One region of the Rhizobium sp. RAF36 genome, then DNA from elsewhere that is predicted to be linked to it. Evidence: riboswitches for the same ligand, from Rfam matches in the RefSeq annotation. Region 1 holds a riboswitch; each other region holds the start of a gene.
The links. A riboswitch is a leader RNA that binds a small molecule or an ion and turns the genes downstream of it on or off. The one in region 1 is predicted to bind thiamine pyrophosphate.
Positions count from the first base shown of each region.

Region 2: it holds a riboswitch for thiamine pyrophosphate, as region 1 does, so the genes downstream of both, AB4Z25_RS16765 (ABC transporter permease) here and thiB (thiamine ABC transporter substrate binding subunit) in region 1, are expected to answer to the same signal.
Region 3: it holds a riboswitch for thiamine pyrophosphate, as region 1 does, so the genes downstream of both, thiM (hydroxyethylthiazole kinase) here and thiB (thiamine ABC transporter substrate binding subunit) in region 1, are expected to answer to the same signal.

Region 1 covers NZ_JBFREC010000006.1:194,443-201,417, forward strand. The annotation lists gene AB4Z25_RS21140 (M48 family metalloprotease) at 1-993, opposite strand, end outside; gene AB4Z25_RS21145 (ATP-binding cassette domain-containing protein) at 1,246-1,956, opposite strand; gene thiP (thiamine/thiamine pyrophosphate ABC transporter permease ThiP) at 1,943-3,580, opposite strand; gene thiB (thiamine ABC transporter substrate binding subunit) at 3,580-4,602, opposite strand; TPP riboswitch at 4,651-4,765, opposite strand; gene AB4Z25_RS21160 (MDR family MFS transporter) at 4,820-6,355, opposite strand; gene AB4Z25_RS21165 (MarR family winged helix-turn-helix transcriptional regulator) at 6,471-6,975, shown strand, end outside.
Region 2 covers NZ_JBFREC010000004.1:326,578-333,552, forward strand. The annotation lists gene AB4Z25_RS16740 (LacI family DNA-binding transcriptional regulator) at 1-467, opposite strand, end outside; gene AB4Z25_RS16745 (sterol desaturase family protein) at 613-1,647, shown strand; gene AB4Z25_RS16750 (sugar ABC transporter substrate-binding protein) at 1,818-2,747, shown strand; gene AB4Z25_RS16755 (hypothetical protein) at 2,822-3,067, opposite strand; gene AB4Z25_RS16760 (outer membrane protein) at 3,247-3,879, opposite strand; TPP riboswitch at 4,021-4,123, shown strand; gene AB4Z25_RS16765 (ABC transporter permease) at 4,235-4,975, shown strand; gene AB4Z25_RS16770 (ABC transporter substrate-binding protein) at 5,009-5,947, shown strand; gene minC (septum site-determining protein MinC) at 6,079-6,825, shown strand; gene minD (septum site-determining protein MinD) at 6,856-6,975, shown strand, end outside.
Region 3 covers NZ_JBFREC010000004.1:556,369-563,343, forward strand. The annotation lists gene AB4Z25_RS17850 (carbohydrate ABC transporter permease) at 1-514, shown strand, start outside; gene AB4Z25_RS17855 (YdeI/OmpD-associated family protein) at 581-1,189, shown strand; gene thiD (bifunctional hydroxymethylpyrimidine kinase/phosphomethylpyrimidine kinase) at 1,193-2,005, opposite strand; gene thiE (thiamine phosphate synthase) at 2,002-2,637, opposite strand; gene thiM (hydroxyethylthiazole kinase) at 2,634-3,437, opposite strand; TPP riboswitch at 3,490-3,586, opposite strand; gene AB4Z25_RS17875 (ABC transporter ATP-binding protein) at 3,628-4,689, opposite strand; gene AB4Z25_RS17880 (sugar phosphate isomerase/epimerase family protein) at 4,712-5,566, opposite strand; gene AB4Z25_RS17885 (ROK family transcriptional regulator) at 5,601-6,839, opposite strand; gene AB4Z25_RS17890 (carbohydrate ABC transporter permease) at 6,879-6,975, opposite strand, start outside.

The DNA of each region.
Region 1 (6,975 bases):
GCCGAGGCCGCCATGCAGGAAGGTCTGGCCGCGCACATAGCCCTCTTCCGGGCTGTCGCCGTAGAGCAGGCCGTCGATGCCATCGAGATAATAGTCACGGCCCTTATCGCCGACCTTGCCTTCCTGGCCGAAGGCGCGGGCGTGGTCACGCGCAAGCTCGATGCGCTGGGCCGAATTCGGGTGGCTCGACAGGAAGTCGAGGCTCTGGTCGGCGTCGGGATCGGCCGACATGAAGCGGCTGTAAGCGGCCATGCTGTCAAGGAAGCGTGCCGCCGAGTAGGGATCGTAGCCTGCCTCGCCCAGCATGCGCACGCCGATCACGTCGGCCTGCAGTTCCTGCTGGCGGGAGAAGGCGGCGAGACGCAGCTTGCCGCGGGCGAGCGCCTGCTTGCCGGCGATATCGCTCGACAGGACTTCGGCAACCACGCGACTGGCAATGACTTCCGCCTCTTCGCGCTTCTGGCGCTCGATGCCGTGGTTCGCGGTCACGTGGCCCATCTCATGCGATAGGACGGCAGCGACTTCGGAAGCGTCGTTGGCGAGCGCCAGCAGGCCGCGGGTCACATAGAGGTAGCCGCCCGGAAGCGCGAAGGCATTGATCGCCGGCGAATTCAGGATGGTGATGCGGTAGGACTGGCTCGGATTTTCGGAAACCGCCGTCAGGGCGCCGGCAATGCGGGCGACAAGCCGCTCGGTCTTGGCATCCTTGTATTCGCCGCCATAGCTGGCGACGATGCGCGGATGCTCCCGGGCACCCATCGCGGCGCGCGGGTCGTTCTTCTGGACCTCATCGACGATCTGCGGATTTGACGAGGGGGAAACCGTCGGCTGGTAGGACTGTTCGATGATTGACTGACAGCCGTTGAGAGCCATGGCAGCTGCCGTCAAAAGCAGCGCATGCCGTCCCCGTTGACGCAAAGCGGATAGCACGTTCCTGGAAGGCGCGGGTCTCGTCCACGTCGTCATGCTGTCCAGTCTGGCTCTCCGAATCATCTTGCTTTTCGGCCGGCTCGCCAAATGTTCGATCCGGCCACTTCCAACGGGGTTCAACAGGCGTCCATCCCGCTTCTCGCATTGCACAACGGGGGAACAGACGTCATTGCTGTAGCTGATTTCCGCATCGGTTGCATAGCGAGACTCTGCGTAATTATGGCGCCGTTGTAATTTAGCAAGCTTAGCGTGGTTAAGGAGTTCTTTCGCTCCGATGAAATTGTGGCGAAAGTGCCATCGCGGCGTGGATATTCGTCAGCCCTGCAGAAATTGCCGCAATGCGGGCGTGCTCTGATCAGCCAGATATTCGCTCAACGGCGCGGCGAGCGCAATCGCGCCATGGTCGATGAAAACGCCATATTGTGCAATGCGGCGAACCTCATCGGGGTCATGTGAAACGATGATGACGGTCGCTCCGGTCTCGCGCTGCATTGCCGTCAGAAGCTCCGCCATTCCGTTGCGCAGGCTGGGGTCGAGGGCGGCAAAGGGTTCGTCGAGAAGCAGGATCGGCCGCTTGCGGACGAGGGCGCGGGCAAAGGCGGCGCGCTGCCGTTCGCCGCCGGAAAGCGTTGCCGGAAGCCTTTTTTCGAAGCCAGTCAGGCCGACCTGAGCCAGCGCGGCCGAGATGCGGCTGCGGTCCGCCGGTGTGAGCTTCAGGGCCGGATTGATGCCCAGCCCGACATTGGTGAAGATATCGAGATGAGCGAAGAGATTGTTGTCCTGAAAGATAAGCGAGACGGGCCGCTCGGCCGGGTGACTGCCGGTAACATCATGTCCGGCGAGCAGAACGCGGCCGCTCTCCGGCGTCTCGAAACCCGCCAGCAGATTGAGGAAGGTCGATTTGCCGGCGCCCGATGGGCCTGTCACGGCAATGATCTGGCCGCGGGGCAGCGTGCAATCGAAATGGAAGGCGTGGCTGCCGAGCGTCAGGCGAACGTTCTGCATGGTGATATCAGCGGCCGTCATCGGCACCATGTCCTCGCACCTGGCCGGATGTTCCGGCGATCGTCAGCAATAGGCAAATGACGCCGAGGATCAGCGCAAGGCCATCGGCATCGTTGGTTCTGTAGCTTCCCATGCGGCTGTAGACCAGCCATGGAAGCGTGACAAAGCTATCGGATCCGAACATGGCGACAGCGCCGAGATCGCCGAGCGACAGCGCCATGGCGAAAGACAGGGCGGTCAGCAACGGCTTGCGCAGCCCCGGCCAGTCGATGAGCCGCAGCCGCGCCTGGCCGGTTATGCCGAGGCTTGCCGATAGGCGCGCGGTGCGCCGCTGATGGACGAGATAAGCCGGTTCGAGCACGCGCATGACGAAGGGCAGGGCCATCAGCATATTGATCAGGACCACAAGGACAGGCGCAAAAACAGAGGCGTCGCCGAATGGCCTGAGCGCCATGAACCAGCCGGTCGCAAGAACTACGGGAGGCGCCAGCAGCACCATTGACGAGGCTCCGCCTATCGCGGCGTAGAGGGCGCGGCTGCCGCGCTTGGAGCGCTTGTCTGCGCTGATGGTCTGGCGGGCGCGGATCAGGGCTGCTGACACGACAAGGGCCAATGTGGCGGCGGAAAGGGATATGCCGCAGCTCATCGCTGCGGCCTGCCAGAAGACCGGCTCGCCGACCAGCTTCGGGAGGTCGGCTCTCAGGCCGGCTACCAACACGGAGAGCAATGGCGAGATTAGAAAAGCCGTGGCGAGAGCGAGGAGCAGGCCATCTGACAGTTTTGCCATTGGCATTCTGCCATCGAAACGCATGGAGTGGCGTCCGGCGGTCAGCCCTTCGTCACGGCTGGCGGGGAGAAACGACATGGCGCCGAGGATGAGGCCGGTCAGGGCAATCTGCAGCAAGGACAGAGCTACCGCTCGGCCCGGGTCGAAATCAAAACGTAGCGACTGGTAGATCGCCACCTCGATCGTCGTTGCCGCCGGTCCGCCGCCAAGCGTCAGCACCAGCGTGAAGCTGGTGGCGCAGAGCATGAAGATCAGCCCTGAAATGCCAGGGATCAGGCCGCGGATCGCCGGCCATTCGATGAAGCGGAAGACGGCGCGCGGGCGCATGCCGAGATTGCTTGCCATCAGCCAGTATTCGGACGGCAGCCTCTCCAGGCCGGCGAGCATCAGCCGGCAGGCGAGCGGCAGGTTGAAGAAGACGTGGGCGAGCAAGATGCCGGTCAGTCCGTAGATGCTAACGGGTTCGGACAGGCCGAGCTTGAGCAACGCGGTATTGAGCAGGCCCTGCCGTCCCCAAATGCCAATGAGCCCGAGCGCGCCGATCAGAACGGGCAATCCCATCGGCACGGCCATCAGCCGGATGATCCAGATGCGGCCGGGAAAGTTCGGCTGGCGGGCAAGCGCCCGCGCGACGGGGAGCGCCAGGAGAACTGAGAGCAGCGTGGAGATAACCGCTTGCAGCAGCGTGAAGCGCAGGACGCGGAGAATGTAGGGATCCGAGATGATGCCGGCGAAGGTAGAACCTCCGCCGGAAGCAGCAAGCGAGATGGCGGCGATGCCGATGAAAAGCAGGATGGCGGCGAGACCGACCGCCCCGCCCGCCAGCGCATTTCGCCGTTCCGCCGCCGTCTGCAACATCAGTTGATGCTCATGGCCGTCAGCCACTCATCGATCCAGGCCTTGCGGTTTTTGGCGACATCATCCGGGCTCATCAGGAAGGTCTTGGACGGATTGACCAGCTTGCCGAAGGCATCCGGCAGCGGCGTCGATGTGACCGCAACAGGCATCATCCAGTTGTTGGTCGGAATGGTGTCCTGGAAGCCCGGTGTGACCATGAATTTCAGGAAGTCACGAGCGAGATCCTTGTCGGGAGCGTTTTTCAGCAGGCCGGCGACTTCGATCTGGATGTAGTGACCTTCGGAGAAGGCTGCGGCCTGGTAGCGGTCGGTGTTCTCGGCGACCATGTGATAGGCTGGTGAGGTCGTGTAGGACAATACCATCGGCGCCTCGCCCTTGGTGAACAGGCCATAGGCTTCAGACCAGCCGGGCGTCACCGTCAGGATGCGGTTCTTGAGCTTGGCCCAGGCTTCCGGCGCCTTGTCGCCATAGACGGACTTGACCCAGAGCACCAGGCCGAGGCCGGGAGTAGATGTGCGCGGATCCTCGATGACGAGTTTCTGCGAGGGGTCGCCGTCGACCAGTTCCTGCAGGCTCTTCGGCGGGTTCTGGATCGTCTGTGTGTCGTAGATGATGGCGAAGTGGCCGTAGTCATAGGGGACGAAGACATCGTCCTTGAACTCGCCGGGTACCTTGAGGGCGCTGGTATCGACGCCGCTTACGTCGAACAGGCCGGTGTCCTTGGCTTCGGTGATCAGGTTGGTATCGATGCCGAGAACGACGTCGGCCTTGGTCGAGGCGCCTTCGAGCTTCAGGCGGGAGAGAAGCGCCACGCCATCGGCGACGCTGACGAAATTGACTGTGCAGGCGCAGGTCTTTTCGAAGGCTTCCTTGACCTTGGGGCCGGGTCCCCATTCCGAGGTGAAGCTCTCGTAGGTGTAAACCGTCAGCGTCTTGTCGGCGGCCTGCGCCGGCGACAGAGTGACGGTTGCGGCAAGGAAAGCCGTGACGAATGATGCGATCAATGGTTTGCGGCCGGGCATGGCGCGCCTCCTCCTAAAAAGTTTTGTCATGGGGAAAAGGGCGGTGCCTGGTGTCACGCGTCTAATCCCTCCGCCGGTGTTAGCCGGATCAGGTTCCGCGGGTTGGCTTGAAAGCCTCTCAGCCAGATATCCTTGCGGATACAGGGCACCCCGTTAGAGCGTTGGCAGATGTATAGCGATGCAGGCCTTATGACAAGGGCGCAGCGCGCCCTTGCTTTTACTCGGCGGCTTCGGCCGCCGCGGCCGTGTTCTTGGTCTCGCCGTGGCGCGGCAACTGGACAGGCTTCAGCGAAAGCGCTGCAATCAATCCAATCAGAGCAAAGGCGCAGGAGGTCATGAAAAGCGGCGTGAAAGCGCTGGCATAGGCGTCGGCCACTGCCTGGCGGCTGGCTTCGGGGAGGGCTGCCATCATCTTCGGCGTCAGCTGCTCGATATCGGAAACGCCGGGGATAGAGATGCCGACCTTCGTCAGCTGTGAGCCGATAATGGCGCCGTAGATGGAGATGGCGATCGAGGCGCCGCCCATGCGCGACAGCGTGACGGAACCGGTGGCGGCGCCGACATCACGCGCCGGAGCGGCGTTCTGGACGCCGATCACAGGCACCTGTTGCGACAAGCCGATGCCGATGCCGTGCAGCATCATCAGCAACCCGATAATCGGCAGCGGCGTACCGGCATGGACCTGAGACAGCAGCGCGAAAGCGACGGCGCTGCAGGAGAGGCTGGCGATGGCGAAGGGCTTGTAGCGGCCGGTGCGCGAAATCATGCGCCCGGCAAAGAGCGAACCGCAGACCAGCCCGCCGGTCAGCATGACGAAGAGCAGGCCGGCATGCGAGGGCGACAGGCCCGTGGTCGTCTGCAGGAACAGCGCGAAGTAATTGGCCATGCCGATTGCGATGCCGCCGCCGGTGATCGACATGATCAGGAGAAGCGGGAAGGTCGGGTTGCGGAACAGCGACAGCGGGACGATCGGTTCGGCGGCGCGGCGCTCGACGAAGACCCAGGCGATGGCGCAAAGCGCGCCGATACCGATGATCCCCAGACTCTGCGGCGCCAGGATCGAGCCGAACAGCTCGCTGCCATCGGCCATCAGCACGATGCTCGTTGTCGTCATCGCCAGCAGCAGGGCGCCGGCATAATCGATCTTCGGGCGGCGGTGCGGCTTGCGATAGGGCAGCATCAGCGCGAGGCCGATCAAGACAATGAAACCGATCGGCACGTTGACGAGGAAGATCGAGCGCCAGCCGAAGAGATCGCTCATCATGCCGCCGAGAACGGGGCCGATGGCGCTCGATGCCATCAGCACGAGGCTGGAATAGCTCTGGTAGCGGGCGCGTTCGCGCGGCTCGAAGAGATCGGCATTGACGGCGAAGATCGATACCATGATGCCGCCGCCGCCGAGGCCCTGCAAAACGCGAGCGGCGATCAGCGTGTTCATCGAGACGGCGAGACCGCAAACGGCGGAGCCGACGGTGAAGATCGCGATCGCGGTCATCATCACGTATTTGCGGCCAAAGAGGTCACCGAGCTTGCCATAGACGGGCATGACTGCGCTCAGCGACAGCAGATAGGCGGAGCCGATCCAGCCGAAGCGTTCGAGGTGGCCGAATTCGCCGACGATGGTCGGCAGCGCCGTCGAGACGATCTGATTGTCCAGCGTTGCCATGAACATCGCGGTCATCAGAAACAGGAAGAGAATAAGCCTGCGGCGGGGATCCGTCACGAGCGGCTGGGAGGCAAGCTGCATATCCATGAAGACAGTTCCAATCTTGATCGCCAATTTATGTGACAAAAGCATATAAATGTCAATGACACCAGAATGACGCAGGCATATTTCCTTCGCGCAAGCCTTCTGTTATGCTCGGCGCATGAACGAGAAACCCGCCCGCATTCACGAGCTTGATCCGCTGTCACTGGAGAACGAAAGCGTTTCCAGCATCGGCCAGAGCATGACCCGGATGAAGCTGATGACAGGGCGCCGGCTGATCGGGCGTCTGGCAATCCAGAGCGTCGCGCCGGATCTCGAGCTCTCGCATCTCGATGTTCTTGACGCCGTGCGCCGTGCGCAGCCGGCCGATGAAGTGACGGTCGGGATGATTGCAGAAATGCTGCGGATCGATCCGTCTCGCGCCAGCCGCGTGGTGGCCGACATGGTCAGCCGCAACATTCTTCGCCGCGAAGCATCGCAAGCTGATGCGCGGCGCATCGTCGTGGTGATGACGCCGATCGGCCAGCGGCTGCTGTCGGAAATCCGGGCGCAGAAGCTGTCGTTGATCACAGAAATCCTCGACGGCTGGAGCGACACGGACGTCGATGCCTTCGCAGCACTCTATGAGCGCTTTATCGACGGTTATGAAAAAGCCTTCGAACGGC
Region 2 (6,975 bases), on a different contig from region 1:
ACCTCCGGGTCGTCGCAGCGGGTAACGACCTGGGCGACCTCGACGCCGGCGGCGCGCACCCGCCGCAGGCTCTCGATAACTCTCGGGTGATCCTGCGCGCAGATGATCAGCCCGGAGCGGCGAAAGCTCGGATTGGCGATGTGATGCGCCATGCCGATCGGATCGCTTTCTTTGATGAAGGTGCGATGCAGGATGACGGCGCGGTCAAGCGAGGCGGCAATACGCTCGAAGGCCTGGTTCAACCGGGCGAAGAAGCTGGTTTCCGGACGCACCAGAATGACCTCGATGCGGATGGCGCCGCGATGCGTTTCCGTCGAGCGTTCGCCGTAGCCGAGTTTCTTGGCGGCGCGGATCACCTTTTCTGCCGTCTTCTCGGTGACGCCGCCGCGGCCGTTGATGACGCGCTCGACGGTGGCGATGCCAAGCCGGGCCTCTGTGGCGACATCCTGCAGTGTCGTCTTTTTCATCAAAACCTCCCCAAAACTCCGCTCGACAGTCAAGCATTGCAGCGCCTCTGGCGAAATCGCTCAGTTGATCAAAACACATCAAGACAGCGATGGGAAACGGCACTGTAGCTGCGGTAATTTTCCGGCACGAGTTGGAGGATATCAGATGGACGACACACTTTTCGGGAAGCGCAACAAACGCGGCGACTGGGCGCCTTCCAAGCTTATTCAATATCCGCCGGTGTTCATCTGGCCGGTCCAGCCGCTGCGTTTCCTGAAATGGGTGTTCGGCTATCCGGGCTACCTGATGCCGTGGAACGTGCTCTATGCGGCGATCGGCACGCTGCTTTGGCTCTACGCGACGCCGTCGCTCGAGACCGCAAAGACCTTCTCGATCAGCTGGATTGCCTATCTGCTGGTGCGCAACGCCGCAATCGTCTTCGTCTTCTTCGGCGCGTTCCACCTGCGCCTCTATATGCAGAAGAAGCAGGGAACGAGCTTCAAGTTCAACGCCAAATGGCCCTCCGTCGGCAATGATGCCTTTCTGTTCGGTAATCAGACGGTCGATAACGTCATCTGGACCTTCGCCAGCGCTGTGCCGCTCTGGACGGCTTTCGAGGTGCTCACGCTGTGGGCCTTCGCCAATGGCATCATTCCCTATGTCTCATTCGCCGAGCATCCGGTCTATTGCGCCGTGGTCATGCTCTTGATCCCTACATTCCGCGACCTGCATTTCTATCTGGTCCACCGGCTGATCCACTGGCCGCCGCTCTATCATGCCGTCCACAAGCTGCATCATAACAACGTCAATCCCGGCCCCTGGTCAGGTCTTGCCATGCACCCGATCGAGCACCTGCTGTATTTCTCCGGTGTGCTCATCCATTGGATCGTTCCGTCGAATCCGGTTCATGCGATCTTCCATTTGGCGCATGCCGGTCTTGCACCGGCACCCGGCCATGCCGGCTTCGACAAGATCGTCGTCGGCGAGGAAAGCGCCATCGATACGCACAGCTACGACCATTACCTTCACCACAAATATTTCGAGTGCAACTACGCCGATGGCGTGATCCCGCTCGACAAGTGGTTCGGCACATTCCACGACGGCTCATCCGAAGCGCAGGAGCGCATGGACAAGCGGTTCATGGAGCAGGCCAGGCGCCGCGCAGAAAAGAAGGCGCGCCGCGAACAGCAGGCTGGCTGATCCTCCCAGGTGAACGACCCGCAGGCCCGGCTTCTCCGCCGGGCCTTTTGCTATCCGGTTCCCCTGCAAATGAGGGATTTTCATCAATTTTTCCGCGGACCGCGCGATCTTCCCCGGCTAACGTTTTCGTGCGGCCGGCTGGCGCCGCCTTATCTCTGGGAGGAGAGAACATGCTGAAATTGCTGACCACCAGCGCGGTTGCCCTGGTGCTTGCTGCGCAGGCGCACGCGGCCGATCGTATCGGTGTTTCGATGGGGACGCTCACCAACAATTTTCAGACGCTGATTGTCAACGGCATGCAGGATTACGCCAAGTCCGTCGGTGTCGAGCTGCAGATAGAGGATGCGACGACGGACGTCAACAAGCAGCTCGACCAGGTCAAGAATTTCGCGGCCGGTGGCGTCTCGGCCATCATTGTCGATCCCGTCGATTCCGATGGCACGCCGGCTCTCAGCAAGGTCGCCGAGGATGCTGGCATCCCGCTGATCTATGTCAACGTTCAGCCGACCGATCTTTCGACGCTCGGCAAGCAGCAGGCCTTCGTCGGTTCCAACGAGGCCGAATCCGGCACGCTGCAGACCAAGGAAGTCTGTCGTATCTTGGGCGGCAAGGGCAATGTCGTCATCATGATCGGCGACCTGACGAGTCAGGCCGCACGTCAGCGCACTCAGGACGTCCATGACGTCATCGCGACGCCCGAATGCAGCGGCCTGAAGGTCGCTCAGGAGCAGGTCGGCAACTGGAGCCGCGTTAACGGCGCCGATCTGGTCTCCAACTGGCTGACATCGGGCTTGGAGTTCGATGCCGTTCTTGCCAACAACGACGAGATGGCGCTCGGCGCCATCGCCGCATTGAAGAATGGCGGCGCATCCACGGACAAGATCATCGTCGCCGGTATCGACGCCACGCCGGAGGCCCTTCAGGCGATGAAGGCGGGCGATCTGAAGGTCACGGTCTTCCAGGATGCCAAGGGTCAGGGCAAGGGTTCGATCGATGCGGCGCTCAAGGCGATCAAGGGCGAAAAGATCGACCGCGAGGTCTGGATCCCGTTCCAGCTGGTGACGGAGAAGAACATGGCGGACTTCGAACATCTGAACTGAGGCGCGGCTCGCCTCACGGGCCGCGTCATGAAGGCCACGCAGCGCTAACCCGCTCGTGGCCTTTTCACGCGCTCTCAGGTGGCAGGAAGCGGTTCGCTGATGACGACGAAATTGGCGCAGGAATGCTCGACATTGGCAATGCGGATGCGCAACTCGCGCCGCGATGTCAGCAGGAAGAGAAATACTTTCTTGGCGCGCTGTGCCCGCCGCAGGATCTCCTCGCCGCCAAACAGCAGGCCATCACGCTCGCCGAGTTCGAAGGCCACGTGCTCGCTGTAATTCTCGTCCGTAATGGTGATTGTCCCGAGACCCGACAGCATTGTGAGCATTCCTCATCATGAGGAATGACTTTTGTCGAAGTCCTAATTTAGTGCAACACAGCGTTCCGGTTTTCCACGGCGATGTTGGGACAGGCAAGCGTGATTTTCAGCCATGATCTATCCACGCGCCACGCCGGTTAAGGCGTGCGCGCCCACGCTCGCACATTGATCCCGTTCACTCAGAACTTGACGCCGACGCCGATCATGATCGTGTTCTGGTTCAGATCGAAATCACCGCCCGCCGCACCGCCGAAGTTGCCGCTGCCGTAGTCGGTATAGCGATACTCGCCGCGGGCAAAGATGTTCTGGGTGAAGGCGTAGTCGATACCTGCGCCGATCGTCCAGCCGTTCAGCGTGTCGGAAACATCTGAAGCCCCGGTCGGATGACCTTCTGCCCGTGCGATCGCCCAGCCGGCGGTTCCGTAGAGCAGGGCGTTGTCGAAGGCATAGCCGACGCGGGCGCGGACCGAGCCCTGCCATGTCGTCTCGACGGAGCCAAAGGCCGTGTCCTCTTCGTTCCAGTTATGGAGGACATCGCCTTCGACGCCGATCACCCAGTTATTGTCGAACTGGTAGTTGTAGCCGGCAAAGCCGCCCAAGATTCCGCCGTTGGCGTCGACATTGGATGCACCGTCAGGATCGAAGGTCGTCCAGCTATAGCCACCCTCGGCACCGATATACGGGCCAGACCAGGTGAAAACCGGCGTTATCGCCTCCGGTTCGACCGGCGCAGGCGGTGGTGTCAGGTCCGCGGCCTGGGCTGATATTCCCGCCAGCGAAGCAGCAAGAACGGTGAGAATAGCGAATTTCATATTCGGTCTCCCTAAATTGCATGACTGTTAGATAGGTAGCCCCGGGCCAAAAGTCTCTAGCCCTTTCGATCACAAATGCCTGCGCGCCGCGCAGGCGGCGGATCCACCATTGACAGTCCTTTGAAAACGCGACAGTTTCCCGCCCATTCCGAGGGGAGCATCTGACGATGCTGAGATGGCGCTGAGCTGGACCCTTGAACCTGATCCGGGTCATGCCGGCGTAGGAACGGAACAAGATGCCGCCGGTATCTCCCTTCGTCTTCGCTTTGCCTGGATCTCCATTGCCGTCTGGAGGTCGCTTCGCCATGTCTGTTCTGCTGCGCTCACGTCCTTCAGTTCTCGCCAAAGCCTGACGATGCGCCTTCTCAACGCTCTCTATGGTGCAGTCTTGCTGCTTGCGATCTGGCAGGCGGTCATCTGGCTGTTTGCGCCGGCGCATTTCATCCTGCCTTCGCCGCTGTCGGTTGCTTCGGTCTTTGTGCGGCAGCCGCTGTTCCTGCTGGAGCAGAGCCTGACGACGGCGCTCGAAATCGTGCTGGGATCCCTCTGCGGAGCGATCTCCGGTGCGGCGGCGGCCTTCGTGCTTGCGGTTGTTCCGGCCGCCGGTGCGCTGGTGTGGCCGCTGGTGCTGATCCTGCAGGCCTTCCCGGTCTTTGTGCTGGCGCCGATCTTGGTCATCTGGCTCGGCTTCGGCATGGCCTCCAAGGTCGCCATGGCAACGATCATCATCTTCTTTCCTGTCGCTTCGGCTTTTGCCGACGGGCTGCGCCGGACCGAGCGCGATATCCTCGATGCCGTGTCGCTGACGAATGCCAGCCACTGGCAGACGCTGGTGCGCATCCGGATGCCGCTTGCCGTTCCGGCCCTCGTTTCAGGTCTGAGGATCGCCGCCCCGCTGGCGCCGCTCGGCGCCGTGATCGGCGAATGGGTCGGCGCCTCGGCGGGCCTCGGCTTCGTCATGGTCCAGGCCAATGCGCGCATGCAGACCGACATGGTCTTTGCCGCCATGGCGGTGCTGGCAGCGATGACGCTGATCTGCCGGGTGGTGGTCGACAGGCTCACCTCCGGCTTGACGCCGTGGGCAACGACTCGCTGAACGATTTTCAAACTGCACATTCATGGAGCAAACATGCTGCGTCTGATATCCGCCACCTTCCTCGCCCTTGCGGCGCTCGCTTCGCCGTCGCTTGCCAACGACAAGCTGACGGTGATGCTGGAATGGTTCGTCAACCCCGACCACGCACCGCTGGTCATCGCCGGGCAGAAGGGCCTGTTTGCCGCGCAAGGGCTCGATGTCGAGCTCATCCCGCCGGCCGATCCCTCGGCGGTGCCGCGGCTGATTTCCGCCAAGCAGGCTGATATCGGCATCCACTACCAGCCCAACCTCTACCTCGACCACGAAGCCGGATTGCCGCTGGTGCGCGTCGGCACGCTGGTCGAGACGCCGCTCAACACCGTCACCGTGCTTGCCGACGGGCCGATCAAGAGCCTTGCCGATTTGAAGGGCAAGAAGGTCGGCTTTTCCGTCACCGGCTTTGAAGACGCGATGCTGAAGCGGATGCTGGAAAATGCCGGTCTCACGAAAGAAGATGTCGAGCTGGTCAACGTCAATTTCGCCCTGTCGCCATCGCTGATCGCCGGCAAGGTCGATGCCAATGTCGGCGGCTTCCGCAATTTCGAGCTGACGCAGATGAAGCTTGAAGGCCATGAGGGCAAGGCATTCTTCCCGGAAGAAAATGGCGTGCCGCCTTATGACGAGCTGATCTTCGTCACCCATCGCGATTCGATCGCCGATCCGCGGCTGCCACGTTTCCTCGCGGCCGTCGAACAGGCCTCGATCTTCATCACCAATCACCCCGAGGACGCCTGGAAGCTGTTCGTCAAGGCCTATCCTGCTCTCGACGACGAACTGAACCGCACGGCCTTCTTCGATACGCTGCCGCGCTTCGCCAAGCGTCCCGCAGCGCTCGATACCGGCCGCTACCAGCGGTTCGGTGCCTTCATGCAGGAGATGGGTCTGGTGAAGACCGCACCTGCTGTTGCGGACCTCGCCGTCGAGGTAAAATAGGCCTGTGGCGGCCCTGCCACGGCGCCGTGCAAATACCCCCGGCCGTTAACTGAACGTTGCGGCCGGGGCCTCGCGTTAACTATTTGTTAACCACGAAGCAGCTACACCGAAGCAATCAAAAATTAACCAAGATTGCTAATGTGTTAACCGACGCGCGCTCCATCCGTATCAAAGGCCGTTCGTTCCTGGCGGTCGTTTTGACGCCCGATCTGCCCTTCGATGAATGGCTGGTCCGGCTCGACGATCTGGCCAAGCGTTCGGCAGGCTTTTTCCTGGGAAGGCCGGTTGTCCTCGATGTCGCCGACCTCCAGGCGAACCGGGCTCAGCTGAAGTCGATGATCGCTTCGCTTGGCGAACGCGGCGTCCGGATCATGGGCATCGAAGGCGCGCGGCCATCGCAGCTCGACGCCACCATGCCGCCGGGCATGAGCGGCGGTCGCCCGGCACCCGATGTCGATGTCGCCGACGTGCCGCAGGCAAAGGAGCCGACGCCGAAGGGCGAGGCGCAGGTGCAGGCCACCGCGCCCGTTCAGGTAACGCGCGCCACGTTGTCATCGATGGTTCTGCACGAGCCGGTGCGTTCGGGCCAGTCGATCATCTTCCCGGAAGGCGACGTGACGATCATCGGATCGGTCGCTTCGGGCGCCGAGATTATCGCCGGCGGCTCGATCCATATCTACGGCGCGCTTCGCGGCCGGGCGCTGGCAGGTTCGGTCGGCAACTCGTCGGCCCGGATTTTCTGCCGCAAGCTGGAAGCGGAACTGCTGGCGATCGACGGCATCTACAAGACGGCAGACGATCTGCCTGCCGAACTGCGCGGCCAGCCTGCGCAGCTCTGGCTCGAAAACGACGCGATCCTCGCATCGCGGCTGATTTAACGGACGAATGGTTAGGACAGGAGAGGGGATATGGGTAAAGTCATAGTTGTTACCTCGGGTAAGGGTGGCGTTGGCAAGACGACCTCTACGGCCGCACTCGGCGCCGCACTGGCGCAGCGCAACGAGAAGGTCGTCGTCGTCGATTTCGAC
Region 3 (6,975 bases), on a different contig from region 1:
GCTGAATTATTTCCTGCTCGGGCTGATGTTCCCGGCCGCCACCGCCATCCTGCCGCTCTTCATCCGCATCCGCGATCTCGGGCTGCTGGATACCTATTGGGGCGTGGCGCTGCCGCAGGTGGCTTTTGGCCTTGGTATGAGCATTCTCTTGTTCAGGAACTATTTTCGCAACCTCCCGGAAGAATTGTTCCAGGCCGCGTTCGTCGATGGCTGCGGCTATCTGCGCTTCTTCTGGTACATCTCGCTGCCGCTGTCGCGGCCGATCATCGCTACGGTCAGCATCATCTCCTTCGTCGGCAGCTGGAACAGCTATATCCTGCCGCTGATCATGCTCAATTCGGAATCGAAATATCCCTGGCCGCTCGGCATCATGGTCTATCGCGGCGAGTTCGGCACCGAATGGCAGCTGGTGTTGGCCTTCATCACGCTGACAATCATGCCGACCATCATCGTTTTCTTCCTGGCCCAGAAACACATCATCGCCGGTCTGACGGCCGGAGCGGTCAAGTCCTGAGCGAGTTGAAGTTTGCGCCGTGGCCGCTACCATGGCCGGGCGCAGGCTTCATGGGGGATAAAGCGAATGGCTCCGATCGTCGTCGATCCGGACAAGGTGCATGAATTCAGCAATGCCGGGGAATTCTACGACTGGCTTTCGAAGCATCACGATCAAGAAAACGAGGTCTGGATCCGCATCTTCAAGGTGGCCTCGGGCCTGCCATCGATCACGCCCGTCGAGGCGATCGATGCCGTGCTCTGCTGGGGCTGGATCGATGCGGTGCGCAAAAGCCTCGATGAGAAGAGCTATTTGCAACGCTACACCCGGCGTACGAAGAACGGCACATGGAGTCAGATCAACGTCGACAATGTCGCCCGCCTTATCAGCGAAGGCCGGATGACTGGTCATGGTCTGCGCGAGGTCGAGGCCGCCAAGGCCGATGGCCGCTGGGACCGTGCCTATGGCAGCGGCAAGAACATGAAAATCCCCGACGATCTGCAGGCGGCGATCGATGCCGAGCCGAAGGCAAGCGAGATGCTCGCTGTCCTTAGCGAGCAGAACCGCTTCGCGCTCGCGTTCCGCATACACAATATGAAGACGCCTGCGGGCCGGGAGCGGAAGATCGCCGCTTTCGTCGAGATGCTGGCGAAAGGCGAAACGATCTATCCGCAGAACAGGAAGCCGAAGGGCTGAGTCTCAGAACTCGACCTTGTCCCACAGCGCATGAAAGTGCTGCACCGGGCCATGGCCGGAACCGACGGTCAGTTCACCGGCGGCGGCAACCGCATCGGCAAGATAGCGTTTGGCAATGCCGACCGCCGCCTCGGGCGACTTGCCTTTGGCGAGCTCTGCGGCAAGTGCGCTCGACAGCGTGCAGCCTGTGCCATGGGTATTCTTCGTCGCAACTCGGGGCGCCTCGAACCAGGTGATGTGGTCAGCGCTTGCCAGGACATCGGGGCTGTCGGCGCCACCGAGATGCCCGCCCTTGAGCAGCACCATCTTGGCACCCAGCACCAGTAGCTTGCGCGCCTGATCCTGCATCGCATCGCGGTTTTCCGCATGTTGCTCGCCCAGCAGCGCGGCAGCCTCCGGCAAGTTCGGGGTCAGCATTGTCGCGAGCGGCAGGAGACGCGTGGTCAGCGCGCCGATCGCAGCAATGTCGAGGAGGGTGGCGCCGCCCTTGGCGATCATGACGGGATCGAGCACGATGGGAATGCCGCGATGCGGCTTCAGGGCGTCGGCGACCGCCTCGGCAATCGCGGCATTGGCGATCATGCCGATCTTCACCGCATCGACGCGCACATCGGCGAAAACCATGCGGATCTGCTCGGCGACAAAGTCCGGAGAGACCGTCTGCACGGCGGAAACGCCGGTCGTGTTCTGCGCCGTCAGCGCCGTCAGGACGGCCATGCCGTAGGTTCCGCGTGCAGAGAAGGCCTTGAGATCGGCCTGGATGCCGGCGCCGCCCGAGGGGTCGGACCCGGCGATTGAGAGGACGTTGCGGATCATGAGCATGCCTTTCTGATGCTGGCTGCGATGGCTGCGGTCGCCGCCTGCGGATCGGGCTGGCCGCAGATCGCCGAGACGATCGCAAGGCCCTCGGCGCCGGTGGCAAGCACCGGGCCGACATGCTCGGTCTTCAGCCCGCCGATCGCCACGGAGCGAACCGGGCAGGCGCGGACGAGGTCTGCCAGTCCCGTCAGGCCGATCGGTTGTTTATGGTCAGGCTTCGTCGCGGTGGCAAAGACCGGGCCGATTCCGGCATAATCGACGATGGCGGGATCGACGGCTGCCGCAAGCTCAAGCGTCTCGACCGACAGGCCGAGGATCATGTCTGGCCCGATCTTGTTGCGGGCTTCAATCGCTGCGAGATCGTCCTGGCCGATATGCAGTCCGTCGGCATTGAGCGCGATCGCCGCCTCGACATCGTCGTTGACGATGAGTAGCGCGTTGCTGCCCGTGAGCACACGCTGCAAAGCCCGGCCGGTTTCGATCATTTGCCGGGTGTCCGCCATCTTGTCGCGCAGTTGCACGATGGTCGCCCCGCCGGCAACGGCCGCGCGGGTTGTCTCGACAAGCCCGTATCCGGCACAGAGATCCGGATCGAGGACGAGATAGAGGGAGAGGTCGAAGGTCTTCACGCCACGCTGATCCTTGCCGCCTGATCGAGGCCCGGACCGTCGATTGCCGCGAGCGCATCAAGGAAACGCCAGGAGAAGGAGCCGGGGCCTTTCGCTTCCAGCGCCGCCTGTTCGCCGGCGACGGCAAACATTGCCAGCGCTGCGACTGTCGCATCGAAAGTCTCCTCGGGCGCAACGGCGGCGAAGGCCCCGGTCAGGCAGGTCAGCGAGCAGCCGAGCGCGGTGATCTGCGGCATCAGGGCCGAGCCGCCGGCAATTCTGACAGCACGCGCGCCATCGGTGACGAAATCGATCGGACCGGTGACCGCAACGACAGCACCATACTGGGCGGCAATGCTGCGGGCGGCACCTTCCGCCTGCTCGACGGGGTCGCGGCTGTCGACGCCCTGGCCACGGCTTTCGCTGCCGGCAAGCGCGATGATCTCCGAAGCATTGCCGCGGATGATCGTTGGGTTGAGGTCGAGGAGCACGGCCGTCGTTTCGCGGCGAAAACCAGTGGCGTAGTGGGCGACCGGATCGAGAACCCAGGGCTTTCCGTTGCGGGCAGCCGCCTTCGCCGCCTGCTTCATGCCATTGACCCATGCAGGCGACAGTGTGCCGATGTTGATCGTCAGCGCCCCTGATATCGCCGCGAACTCACCGGCTTCCTCCTCTGCATGCACCATGGCAGGCGAGGCGCCCGCCGCCAGCACGACATTGGCAGCGATGTTCATCGCGACGTAGTTGGTGATGCAGTGAACAAGTGGTGGCGCGGCGCGCAGCGCGGTCAGCAATTGTCTGGGTGATCTCGAAGTCGTCATCTTGCGTCCCTTTTGGAGCGGGGCAAGACGCGGGAGGCCGGGCAATCGCTGCGGAGGGCCTCGAGCGACTCCCTCCGCCAGCATTATCTGGTTCAGGTTCGAAGGGTACTTCTCAGCCCGCCTTTCGGCGAACGCCCCTGTCTCTCAACACAGCCGTCTTCGCAAATTATCGGCGGCTTGTCACGCCCTATCAGTTGAGCCGGGCCTCGCCGCTGACGATACGCTGCTCGCCTTCATCGAAGAGATGAACGGCATCATGAATGGGCGCGACCTTCAAGACATCGCCGGGCACCGCCCTGATCCGCTCGCGGAAGACGCAGCTGATGGTCTGCGTGCCAAGTCTGGCGATGACGAGCGTTTCCGACCCCGTCGGCTCGACGACGACGGTGGTGATCTCGATGCCATCGGGGTCGAGCCGGAGATGTTCAGGGCGGATGCCGTAGGTTACCGCATCGCCCGGACGGCGGTCGCTTGGGAGGATAATGCCGTCTTCGGTGCGGAAACCCACATCCGTCATGCTGCCCTTGATGAAGTTCATGGCGGGCGAGCCTATGAAGCCCGCGACGAACAGGTTGTTGGGCCGGTCGTAGAGATCGAGCGGAGAACCGGACTGCTCGATGCGGCCGTCCTTCATGACGACGATCTTGTCGGCCATGGTCATGGCCTCGATCTGGTCGTGGGTGACGTAGATCGTCGTCGTCTGCAGCCGCTGGTGCAGCTCCTTGATCTCCGAGCGCATCTGGACGCGCAGCTTGGCGTCGAGATTGGAGAGCGGCTCGTCGAAGAGGAAGACGGCGGGGTCGCGGACGATTGCCCGGCCCATGGCAACGCGCTGGCGCTGGCCGCCGGAGAGCTGTTTCGGGTAGCGCTCCAGCAGGCTCTCCAGCCCGAGGATCTTGGCGGCATTGCCGACACGCTTGTCGATCTCTTCGCGCGGCATGCGCTTCAGCCGCAGCGAGAAGCCCATGTTTTTGGCGACGGTCATATGCGGATAGAGCGCATAGTTCTGGAACACCATGGCGATGTCCCGGTCCTTTGGTGCAAGCTCGTTGACGATGTGCTTGCCGATCTGGATTTCACCCCCGGTGATGCCTTCGAGCCCGGCGATCATCCTGAGCAGCGTCGACTTCCCGCAACCGGACGGGCCGACGAGGACGACGAATTCGCCGTCGCGGATATCGACGGAGACGCCCTTGATGGCCTTGAACGCGCCGTAGTCCTTGCGTGCATTATTGACTGAAACATGAGCCATTATCGTCCTCCCCAGGCTGCGATCAGAGCTTGTTCAAGGTGTTTCTGAGATAGCTGAGCCCAACGCGCTCGCCCTCCTTGCGGGCCTCCAGGTCCTTGCCCGGCCAGCCGTAGGCGGCATCCTCATGCTCGATCGAGATCGTGCCGTCGAAACCGTAGCTCACGGCCTGTCGCAGGAATTTCGTCCAGTCGAGCAGGCCGAGGCCGGGCAGCTTGTATTGCCACCAGCCCTTGCCGTGATAGCCGACGGCCTGCTGTACGGCGGGATCGATCGCGGTGTCCTTGGCATGGAGGATGGCAATGCGGTCCTTGACGTCCTCGAGCGCCTGATAGGGATCTACGCCGATGCGCAGGAAGTGCGAGGGGTCGAATTCCAGCCCGAAGCGGCGGTCTGGAATGCGCTTGAACAGCTCCTCGTAGCCCTTCGGCGTCGTGCCGACGAAATTGTCCTTCGGTCCCGGCCAGTTTTCGATCGCAAAAATGAGTCCGCTTGTCGCCGTCTCGGCGATCAGGCCGTTGGTATAGGCTGCGAAGTCGTCGTAATTGGCCTCGTCGCTGCCTTCATCGTTTCGTCCCGGGAAGATCACCAAGATTGGCACACCAGCCTCGCCGATCGCTTGGGCGAACTCCGAGGTGCGCGAGCGCAGATCCTTGCGCTTGGCATTGTCGGCGTCGAGCTGGTTGCCGAAATAGGTGATGGAGGAGACGAAGAGGCCGCGCTCGCGGGCCAGCGCCACGGCAGAGCGGACCTTGTCGGGCGTCTTGATATGTCCGCCGACATCGATCTCGATGGCATCGAAACCGGCGGAAGCGGCGAAGTCGACCACTTCTTCCAGCGGCCGGTCGTTGAACGTCGACGTATAGAAACCGATCTTCATCAAAATCCTCCCATGCGCCGCCGCGGCGGCTGTTCTAGTTGTTCAGGCGATCCATGTATTTCAGGGGTGAGCGGGTGCGTTGAACCTCGTCCGCCGATGCCAGCATCAGTGCTGCCGCCATTGGCATGGCCGCAGCACCGATCGCCGAAGCATCGTCGCCGAGCGAGGCGCGGTGAAGCGACGGCAGGGCGGCGTCGGCCGCATCGAGATGTTCATGCACATAGCGCAGCAGTTCGTCGATCATGCGGATCGGCAGCCGCCCGCCGACCAGGATGGCGTCGGGATCGATGATCATGCCGATATGCCGGACCGCCACGGCAAGATGCGCGCTCATCTCCCGCAGCCATTGCGAGACCAGCCGTTTGCCGCGCGTATCGAGCGTCAGCAGATCCTGCGGCACGCTGACCTTGATGCCGTGTTCGGCCAAAAATTCGTAGAGGCAGAACAGGGAAAAGATCTCGCCGAGCAGCCGTACCTTCTGCGCGCGCTCGTCCTTGCCATCGGCAATCGGCAGCCAGCCGATTTCGCCGCTGAGGCCCATGGCGCCGCGGTGGCCATTGCCATCCAGCACCAGTCCGCCGCCGGGGCAGGCATTTATGGCGATGTAGAGGAAGCTGCGGCTTTCGGCGCCGAGCCCATAGTCGAGTTCGGCCAGTGCCGCGGCATTGGTTTCGTTCTCGATGAAGACGGGGTGCTGCGTCAGGCCTTCAATCGCGGTGCGCACGTCGAATTCCAGCCATTCGGAATAATCGGAAGGCTTGCCTGGAAACGAAATCTCGCCCAGCCAATCGGGCATGGCTAGCCCGATACCGGCGAGATGTGCGTCGTCGATCAGGCGGCTGCGCTGAAAATGTGATATCGCGTCGGCCGACAGCTGCATGAATTCGGCAGGCAGAATGTAGCGCTTTTCGTGATGCACGCGGGCACGCACATTGCCGACCGCGTCGACGGCAAGGATGGTCAGGTGATCGCGGTCGATATTGATGCCGATGGCGAAGAACGCGTCCGGATTGATCTCGAGCTCGATGGCGGGCTGTCCGCGCAAACCGTGGCGGCGCCGAGCCTCGATGATCAGGCCCTCGTCCAGCAGCCGGTCGACGATGCGGGCGATGGCCGGCTTGGTGAAGCCGGTCTGTCTTGCAATCTCCGCCCGCGAAATCGGGGCCTGCCGGTGGATGCAGCGCAGCACGACGGCGCGGTTATGCTCGCCTGCATCTTCGACATTGGCCCCGCTGAGATCGGGGGAGAGCTTGACGCCCGCGGTCTGGTTCATGGTCGCGATCCTTCATCTTCCATCGGCATCAGACCGGCCTCATCCCTTGACTGCGCCGCTGGTCATCGCGCCGAGGATCAGTCTCTGGAGCGACAGGAAGGCCACGATCGCCGGTACGACGGAGATCAGGCAGGCG